Regions from separate parts of the Streptomyces sp. NPDC000151 genome, predicted to be linked through region 2. Evidence: riboswitches for the same ligand, from Rfam matches in the RefSeq annotation. Region 2 holds a riboswitch; the other holds the start of a gene.
The links. Region 2 has a riboswitch for glycine ahead of gcvT (glycine cleavage system aminomethyltransferase GcvT). Riboswitches for the same ligand answer to the same signal wherever they lie in the genome.
Positions count from the first base shown of each region.

Region 1: it holds a riboswitch for glycine, as region 2 does, so the genes downstream of both, gcvP (aminomethyl-transferring glycine dehydrogenase) here and gcvT (glycine cleavage system aminomethyltransferase GcvT) in region 2, are expected to answer to the same signal.

Region 1 covers NZ_JBEPFC010000042.1:31,693-36,037, forward strand. The annotation lists gene gcvP (aminomethyl-transferring glycine dehydrogenase) at 1-2,753, opposite strand, end outside; glycine riboswitch at 2,940-3,037, opposite strand; partial or broken gene ABT381_RS14975 (PRC-barrel domain-containing protein) at 3,151-3,558, shown strand; gene ABT381_RS14980 (DNA polymerase IV) at 3,444-4,345, opposite strand, start outside.
Region 2 covers NZ_JBEPFC010000019.1:7,961-12,305, forward strand. The annotation lists gene glyA (serine hydroxymethyltransferase) at 1-391, opposite strand, end outside; gene gcvH (glycine cleavage system protein GcvH) at 461-838, opposite strand; gene gcvT (glycine cleavage system aminomethyltransferase GcvT) at 969-2,093, opposite strand; glycine riboswitch at 2,246-2,342, opposite strand; gene ABT381_RS08865 (AAA family ATPase) at 2,584-3,288, shown strand; gene ABT381_RS08870 (enhanced serine sensitivity protein SseB) at 3,420-4,244, shown strand.

The DNA.
Region 1 (4,345 bases), on a different contig from region 2:
CGGGTGTACGGGTGGGTCCACTCGCCGGTGAGGGAGGCGGCGGTGTGCGGGGCGTTGCGCAGCGGGTTGTCTTCCTTGTCCCACTCCCCCGTGCCGACCTTCTCGACCTCCGCGCGGATGGCGATCATCGCGTCGCAGAAACGGTCCAGTTCGGCGAGGTCCTCGCTCTCGGTCGGCTCGATCATGAGCGTGCCGGCCACGGGGAAGGACATCGTCGGCGCGTGGAAGCCGTAGTCGATCAGGCGCTTGGCGACGTCGTCGATGCTGACGCCGGTGGCCTTGGTCAGCGGCCGTACGTCGATGATGCACTCGTGCGCGACCAGGCCGCCGGGGCCGGTGTAGAGCACGGGGTAGTGCGGCTCCAGGCGCTTGGCGATGTAGTTGGCGGACAGCACCGCGACCTGGGTGGCGTGCTTGAGGCCCTCGCCGCCCATGAGGCGGACGTACGCCCAGGAGATCGGCAGAATGCCGGCCGAGCCCCAGGGCGCCGCGGAGATCGGGCCGACGCCGGTCTCGGGTCCCGCGGTGGGCTGCAGCGGGTGGTTGGGGAGGTACGGCGCGAGGTGCGCGCGCACGCCGACCGGGCCGACGCCGGGGCCGCCGCCACCGTGCGGGATGCAGAAGGTCTTGTGCAGGTTCAGGTGCGAGACGTCGCCGCCGAACTTGCCCGGCTCGGCGACGCCGACCAGCGCGTTGAGGTTGGCGCCGTCGACGTAGACCTGGCCGCCCGCGTCGTGCACGGCCGCGCAGATCTGGGTGATGTGCTCCTCGAACACGCCGTGCGTGGACGGGTAGGTGACCATCAGGACGGCCAGCTCGTCACGGTACTGCTCGATCTTGGCGTGCAGGTCGTCGGTGTCGACCTCGCCGTCCTCGCCGGTCTTGACGACGACGACCTTCATGCCGGCCATCACGGCGCTGGCGGCGTTGGTGCCGTGCGCGGAGGACGGGATGAGGCAGACGGTGCGCTGCTCGTCACCGTTGGCGCGGTGGTACGCGCGCACCGCCAGCAGGCCCGCGAGCTCGCCCTGCGAACCGGCGTTGGGCTGGAGGGAGACCTTGTCGTAGCCGGTGACGACGGCGAGGCGCTCCTCCAGCTCCTGGATGAGGGTGAGGTAACCCTGCGCCTGGTCGACCGGCGCGAAGGGGTGCAGCTGACCGAACTGCGGCCAGGTCACCGGCTCCATCTCGGTGGTCGCGTTCAGCTTCATCGTGCAGGAGCCGAGCGGGATCATGCCGCGGTCCAGCGCGTAGTCGCGGTCGGCGAGGGTGCGCAGGTAGCGCAGCATCGCGGTCTCGGAGCGGTGCTGGTGGAAGACCGGGTGGGCGAGGTAGTCGTCGCCGCGCAGCAGGGACTCGGGCAGCGCGTCGGCGGCGGCCGCGTCCAGCTGCTCGATGTCGCCCTGGACGCCGAAGGCGCCGAGCACGGCGGTGAGCTGGGCGCGCCCGGTGGTCTCGTCGCAGGCGATGCCGACGAGGTCGGCGTCGACGTGGCGGAGGTTGACGCCGGCCTCGCGGGCGGCGGCGACGATCTCGGCGGCGCGGCCGGGGACCCGCGCGGTGAGGGTGTCGAAGTACGTGCCGTGCACGACGTCGATGCCGCCGGCGCGCAGGCCCTCGGCGAGGACGGCGGCGTAGCGGTGGGTGCGGCGGGCGATCGCGGCCAGGCCCTCGGGGCCGTGGTAGACGGCGTACATGCCGGCCATGACGGCGAGGAGGACCTGCGCGGTGCAGATGTTGCTGGTGGCCTTCTCGCGGCGGATGTGCTGCTCGCGGGTCTGCAGGGCCAGGCGGTACGCCTTGTTTCCGTCGGCGTCGACGGAGACGCCGACCAGGCGGCCGGGGAGGCTGCGGGCGAACTTCTCGCGGACGGCCATGAAGCCGGCGTGCGGGCCGCCGAAGCCCATCGGCACACCGAAGCGCTGCGTCGTGCCGACCGCGATGTCGGCGCCGAGCTCGCCGGGCGAGGTGAGGAGGGTCAGGGCCAGGAGGTCGGCGGCGACGGTCACGATCGCGCCAAGTTCGTGAGCCTGTTCGATGAGCGCGCGGGGGTCGCGGACCGCGCCGGACGCGCCGGGGTACTGCAGCAGGACGCCGAAGACGCCGCGCTCGGCGATCTCGGCGGGGATGCCGTCGCTCAGGTCGGCGACGACGACCTCGACGCCGGTGGGCTCGGCGCGGGTCTCTATGACGGCGACGGTCTGCGGCAGACAGTCGGCGTCGACGAGGAAGACGCCCTTCTTGACCTTGCCGACGCGACGGGAGAGCGCCATGGCCTCGGCGGCCGCGGTGCCCTCGTCGAGCAGCGAGGCGCCGGAGGTGGGCAGCCCGGTGAGGTCGGCGACCATGGTCTGGAAGTTCAGCAGGGCTTCGAGGCGGCCCTGCGAGATCTCCGGCTGGTACGGGGTGTACGCGGTGTACCAGGCCGGGTTCTCCATGACGTTGCGCAGGATGACCGGCGGCGTGAACGTGCCGTAGTAGCCCAGGCCGATCATGGAGGACAGCACGTGGTTGCGGTCGGCGAGCGCCCGCAGCTCGTCCAGGACCTCCGCTTCGGTACGGCCCTGGGGCAGGTCCAGCGCCTCGGCGCTCTTGATCACGTCAGGGACGGCGGCCGCGGTCAGTTCGTCCAGCGAGCCGAAGCCGATGTGCGCGAGCATTTTCGCCTGGGCCGCCTGGTCGGGGCCGATGTGGCGCTGCTCGAAGGGGGTGCCGCGCTCCAACTCGGTCAACGAGATGCGGTGAGTGGTCATCTGCGGGGGCCTCCTGGTCTCTGGGACCTACGAGGGCACCACGGCGCTGGTGCCCGGACGGCCTCCCCCTCTGTCATCTCAACCTGAGAGCTTCACCGGAACGCACGCGGCGTCCGGTTTTCACCGTCGGTGAGGAGGGGCTCCGGTACTGCACTGTCCGTGGCCCGCCCTGCTTTCCAGAGTGATCTCGTCCGCGCGGTACGTGTGCCTGAGAGATTCCGGGGAGGAGTTGCTCCTTCGGCGCCTCCGGCCCGGGGGTCGGAGAGCTCTCCCGCACGGGGTCATCGATCGCTGACCAGCCTACCAGCGCGACTGCTCGGCATCCCTCGAGTGGCCAGGGTGGGAAATGTGCCGTTTCGTAGGGTGCACAGGGCAGTTCCGGCAGGTAGGAGGAACCGTGCAGACCGATATCGATCCCCGCAGTCTGATCGGCCGCAAGGCGTTCGACCGGCACGGCACCAAGATCGGCACCATCGACGAGGTGTACCTGGACGACGCGACCGGCGAGCCGGAGTGGGCGGCGGTCCGCACGGGGCTCTTCAGCCGGGACGCGTTCGTGCCGCTGGAGCCGAGCCGGCTGGTCGACGAGGCGCTGCACGTGCCGTACGAGCGGAAGCTGATCAAGGACGCGCCGGACTTCGGGGTGGGCCGGCACCTCTCGCCCGAGCAGGAACTGCAGCTCTACCACCACTACCGGCTGGATATCTCCGCCACGGACGCGGAGCTCGCCGGGGAGGACGTCGCCGGCCGCCCGGCAGCCGGGTCCGCCGACCGGGACTTCGGCCGGATAGCGGGCTCGCCGGAGGACTGAGCGCCGGGCGGATCCACGGCTGTCGGTGCGTCCACGGCTGTCGGTGCGTCCACGGCTGTCGGTGCAGGAGGACCCGCGGCTGCCGGCGCGAGCGGATCCGAGGCTATGGGCGGATGTGCGCCGTCATCGGCCGCGGGCGGAGCGTCCGGCCCGCCGCCCACCAGGGGCAGCGCCTCCCCCGGCGTCAGCGCAGGGTCGTCCACCAGGAACGTCCGCACCCGTCCCGGCGCGGACCAGGGCTGCTCGAACCGTACGGTGACCCGCCCCAGGCCGCTTCCCTGGACCCATCCGGGGCCGTACTCGGCGTGGACCACGTCCAGGCCCGGCAGCCACTTCCTGGGCCGCTCAGCGGCCTCCTGGGCCTCTTCCGCCCCATCGGCCCCTGCCGTCCCGGCTGCCGCCCTGGCCTCCTCGACGAGCCGGGCCTCCTCGGCCGCCCGCTCCGTCGCCACCTGCGCGAAGAGGTCCTCCTGCGTGAAGTCGGCGAGGCCGGTCACCCCGACGCCGAGCAGCCGCACCCCGCCCGTCGTGTCGATCAGGTCCAGCAGCCGCCCCGCCGCCTCCCGCACCACCGCCGGGTCGTCCGTCGGCCCGCGCTGCGTCTCGGACCGGGTCAGCGTGGAGAAGTCGTAGTTGCGGACCTTCAGCACGACCGTACGGCCCGAGCGCCCGGCCGCGCGCAGCCGCTGCACGCACCGGTCCGCCAGCCGCATCACCTCGGCGCGGACTCTCGTACGGTCGGTGAGGTCCACCTCGAAGGTGTCCTCGACGGAGACCGATT
Region 2 (4,345 bases):
TCCCGTGGGTCAGGTGGCCGCCGTGCGCCAGGTCCAGACCGAGGATGGTGTCGCCGGGCTTGGCCAGTGCGAACAGCGCGGCCTGGTTGGCGGAGGCGCCGGAGTGGGGCTGCACGTTGGCGTACTCGGCGCCGAACAGTTCCTTGACCCGGTCGATGGCGATCTGCTCGGCGACATCGACGTGCTCGCAGCCGCCGTAGTAGCGGCGGCCGGGGTAGCCCTCGGCGTACTTGTTGGTGAGGACCGAGCCCTGCGCCTCCATGACGGCGACCGGAGCGAAGTTCTCCGACGCGATCATTTCGAGGGTGGACTGCTGACGGTGGAGTTCGGCGTCGACAGCGGCGGCGACGTCGGGGTCGAGCTCATGGAGGGAGCTGTTGAGAAGCGACATGAGTCTTCCTGGGTGGGAGACACGGAGAGGGGCGGCGGGGCCCCTTTCCGTACGGCGGGCGGGCGTGGGTCAGCCTGCGGTGAAAGCGGTGTACTCGTCGGCGGAGAGCAGGTCCTCCGGCTCGCCGCTCAGCTTCACCTTGAACAGCCAGCCGCCCTCGAAGGGGGCGGAATTCACCAGCGACGGGTCGTTCGCCACGTCCTCGTTGATCTCCGTGACCTCACCGTCGACCGGGGAGTAGAGATCGCTGACGGACTTGGTCGACTCCAGCTCGCCGCAGGACTCACCCGCGGTGACGGTGTCGCCGACCTCGGGGAGCTGGGCGTAGACGACATCGCCGAGCGCGTTGGCCGCGTGCTCGGTGATGCCGACCGTCGAGACGCCGTCCACGGCGGCCGACAGCCACTCGTGCTCCTTGCTGTACCGGAGCTGCTGGGGGTTGCTCATGGTTCGATTCTCCTGGATGCGGGGGAATGGTCGTGCAGAGGGTCTTGACAGGTGAGACGCGAACGCGTCACTTCTACCGGCCGTACGGGTGCCGCGCGGCCGATTCTCCTGGCCTCGGTGGGCCGTGCGGTCACTTCTCCCGCTTGTAGAAGGGCAGCGCGACGACCTCGTACGGCTCGTGCTTGCCGCGGATGTCCACGGCGACGCCCTTCGTGCCCGGCTCGGCGTGCGCCGCGTCCACGTACGCCATCGCGACCGGCTTGCCGAGGGTGGGGGAGGGGGCGCCGGAGGTGACGGTGCCGATGGCGGTGCCCTCGGCGTCCACGACCGGGTAGCCCGCGCGCGGCACGCGGCGGCCCTCGGCGATCAGCCCGACCAGCTTGCGCGGCGGGTTCTGCTCGGCGCGCTCGGCGGCCGCCGCCAGCGCGTCCCGGCCCACGAAGCGGCCCTCGTTCCCGGCCTTCTCGAACTTCACGACGCGGCCCAGGCCCGCGTCGAACGGCGTCAGGGAGGTGGACAGCTCGTTCCCGTACAGCGGCATGCCCGCCTCCAGGCGCAGCGTGTCGCGGCAGGACAGGCCGCAGGGGACCAGCCCGGCGTCCTTGCCCGCCTCGGTCAGCGCCTCCCACAGCGCGACCGCGTCGGCGGGCCGGACGAACAGCTCGAAGCCGTCCTCGCCGGTGTAGCCGGTGCGGGCGATCAGCGCGGAGACGCCCGCGACGGTGCCCGGCAGACCGGCGTAGTACTTGAGACCGTCCAGGTCGGCGTCGGTGAGCGACTTCAGGATGCCCGCGGACTCCGGGCCCTGGACGGCGAGCAGCGCGTACGCGTCGCGGTCGTCCCGCACGGCGGCGTCGAAGCCGGCCTGCCGCCGGGTGAGCGCGTCCAGCACGACCTGCGCGTTGGAGGCGTTGGCCACGACCATGTACTCCCGGTCGGCCAGCCGGTAGACGATCAGGTCGTCCAGGATGCCGCCGTCCTCCTGGCAGATCATCGTGTACCGGGCGCGGCCCACCGCGACCTTGCCGATGTTGCCGACCAGCGCGTAGTCGAGGAGGTCGGCCGCCTGCGGGCCGGTGACGGTGATCTCGCCCATGTGGGAGAGGTCGAAGAGGCCGGCGCGGGTGCGGACGGCGACGTGCTCGTCGCGCTCGCTGCCGTAACGCAGCGGCATGTCCCAGCCGGCGAAGTCGGTCATGGTCGCGCCGAGGGCGCGATGCGTGGCATCGAGCGCGGTCTGGCGGGGTTCAGGCATGGCAGCGGGCTCCCGGGATGGACGACAGGGACGTATCGGACGTCTCCCCATCTGTCATCGGAACCTGAGAGGTTCACCGACAGCCCCCGTCGGGGGCTTCGGCTTGCACCTTGGGTGGGGCCGCACCCGGGCGGCCCGCTTTTCAGATCTGCCTCGTCCGCGCAGTACAGGGGCCTGAGAGATTCAAGGGAGTACTTGCTCCTTCGGCGCCCCGCCGTGGCTTGGCGGGAACTCTCCCGCGCGGATTCAAGCGGCCGGTATGCAGTTGGGCGCCGGTGTGCGGTCACGGTGCACGTGGCGCGCACATCATTGCACGGGAGCGCCGGATAGCCGAGCCCCGGCCCGCACGCCCCGGAGAACCCGCCATGACCTGCCCTCCGCTTGAAGCTCATTACCTTTTCTTGACACTCTGCGGGTAAGCGCCTGGGACTGCACCACGGTGCACGCGCAGGCTTCGACGGGGGATCCGGGGAACGGGACGGGGAGGGCGATCACGGTGCAGAGGCAAGCCGCATACGCGACGACGTCGGGGGTCGCGCGCGGCGCGGTGCCGCGCCGGGCACGCGCGCCCAAGGCGGTGGTGCGCCCCGGCCGCGGCGCCCCCGTGACGGATCTGCGCGGAACGGAGGGGGACCGGGCCGTCCGCGCGCTGGACTTCCCCGCCCGCGGCCTGGTGGTGGTCTCGGGCCTGCCGGGCAGCGGCAAGAGCACCCTCATGCAGCGCGTGGTGCCCGCGCTGGACCGGGCCGGCGCGCCCGTCCACCGCATCGACTCCCAGGACGTACGGGAGCGCTGGGCGGCCGGCCGGCTCGGCGCGCTGCCGTACGGCCTGGTCAGGCCGCTGGTGCGGGTCGCGCACTACTACGGCCTGCGGCAGGCGCTGCGCTCCGGCGGCAGCGTGGTCGTGCACGACTGCGGCACGCTCGCCTGGGTGCGCCGCTGGATCGCGCGCACCGCCCGGCGGGACGGCCGCGAGCTGCATCTGCTGCTGCTCGACGTGGCGCCGGAGGTGGCCCTGTCCGGGCAGCGGGCCAGGGGCCGCGGCGTGTCCGGTTACGCCTTCGCGCGGCACCGGCGCGCGGTCCGGCGGCTGCTGGCCAGGGCCCGGTCGGCCCGGCTCCCGAAGGGGTTCACGGCGACGGTGCTGCTGGACCGGCGGGCCGCGGACGCGCTGGAGCGGACGACCTTCGGCTGACGGGACCCGCCCGTTCCGCGCTCGGGTGTACGACAGCCGAGAGAGCTCGCGTGTGAGACGGCCGAGAGAAAACGGCCGGTCGGACGCTAGGGTTTCCGACCAGGCAGCGCGGTACGAAGCGGGTGGTGACCATGGACATTCCGGAGCAGAGCATCCCTGGGCAGGGCATGACCGACCAGAGCATTCCGCAGTTGGCCTGGCCGGCCAACGAGCTGGAAGAGGTGCTCGCCGCGTCGGTCGGCCACCCCCATGCCGGCGCCCGGATCGTCGAGGTGCTCGGCCGCAGCCGGGTATGGGTGCCGCTGCCCAAGGGCGGCGGCCCCGAGAGCGCCGGCTTCGGCCGGCCCGGCCTGGACCTGCCCACGGTGGAGCTCCCCGACGGCCTGGCGTACGTCCCCGTCTTCAGCTCGGAGCAGGAGTTCCTGCGGGTCGTCGGGGCGCACATGCCGTGCACGGTCGCGCCGGCCCGCGAGTTCGCCCGCGGCCTGCCGCCGAAGATCGGCATCGCGGTGAACCCGGACGGCACGGTCGGCGTGCCGCTGCCGCCGCCCGCCGTGGCCGAGCTGTGCCGCGGTGACGTGCCGCGCGAGGGCCTGCCCTCCGGCGGCCGGGTGCGGCTGTACGAGCCGGACTGGCAGGACGAGCCGGTGGACTTCCTCGCCGCGGCGGGCCTGGAGTTCTCCGGCGTCCCGTACGTCACCACCGCCCGCCGCTGCCTGGCGAACATCGAGGGCGACGCGCCCACACTCTTCGTCGGCGTGCAGGTCGCCGACCCGGCGGCCGCGATCCAGGACCAGGCGCAGCGGGACGGGGCGCTCGCCGCCCTGGGCCGGGCGCTCGGCGCCGTACCGGTGCCCTGGCCGGTCCAGCTGGTCATGCTGGACATCGCGCAGGACCCGGTCGTGGACTGGATGCGGGAGCGGGTCCGGCCGTTCTACGCCCAGGACCTGGTGTAGCGCCGCGGCCGTACGGAGACGGACCGGCGGCCCGGACCGGGGCGGAACGCGCGCGCCCGGCACCGGCCGGGCGCCGGACCCGCCCTGAGAGCCTGTGTCAT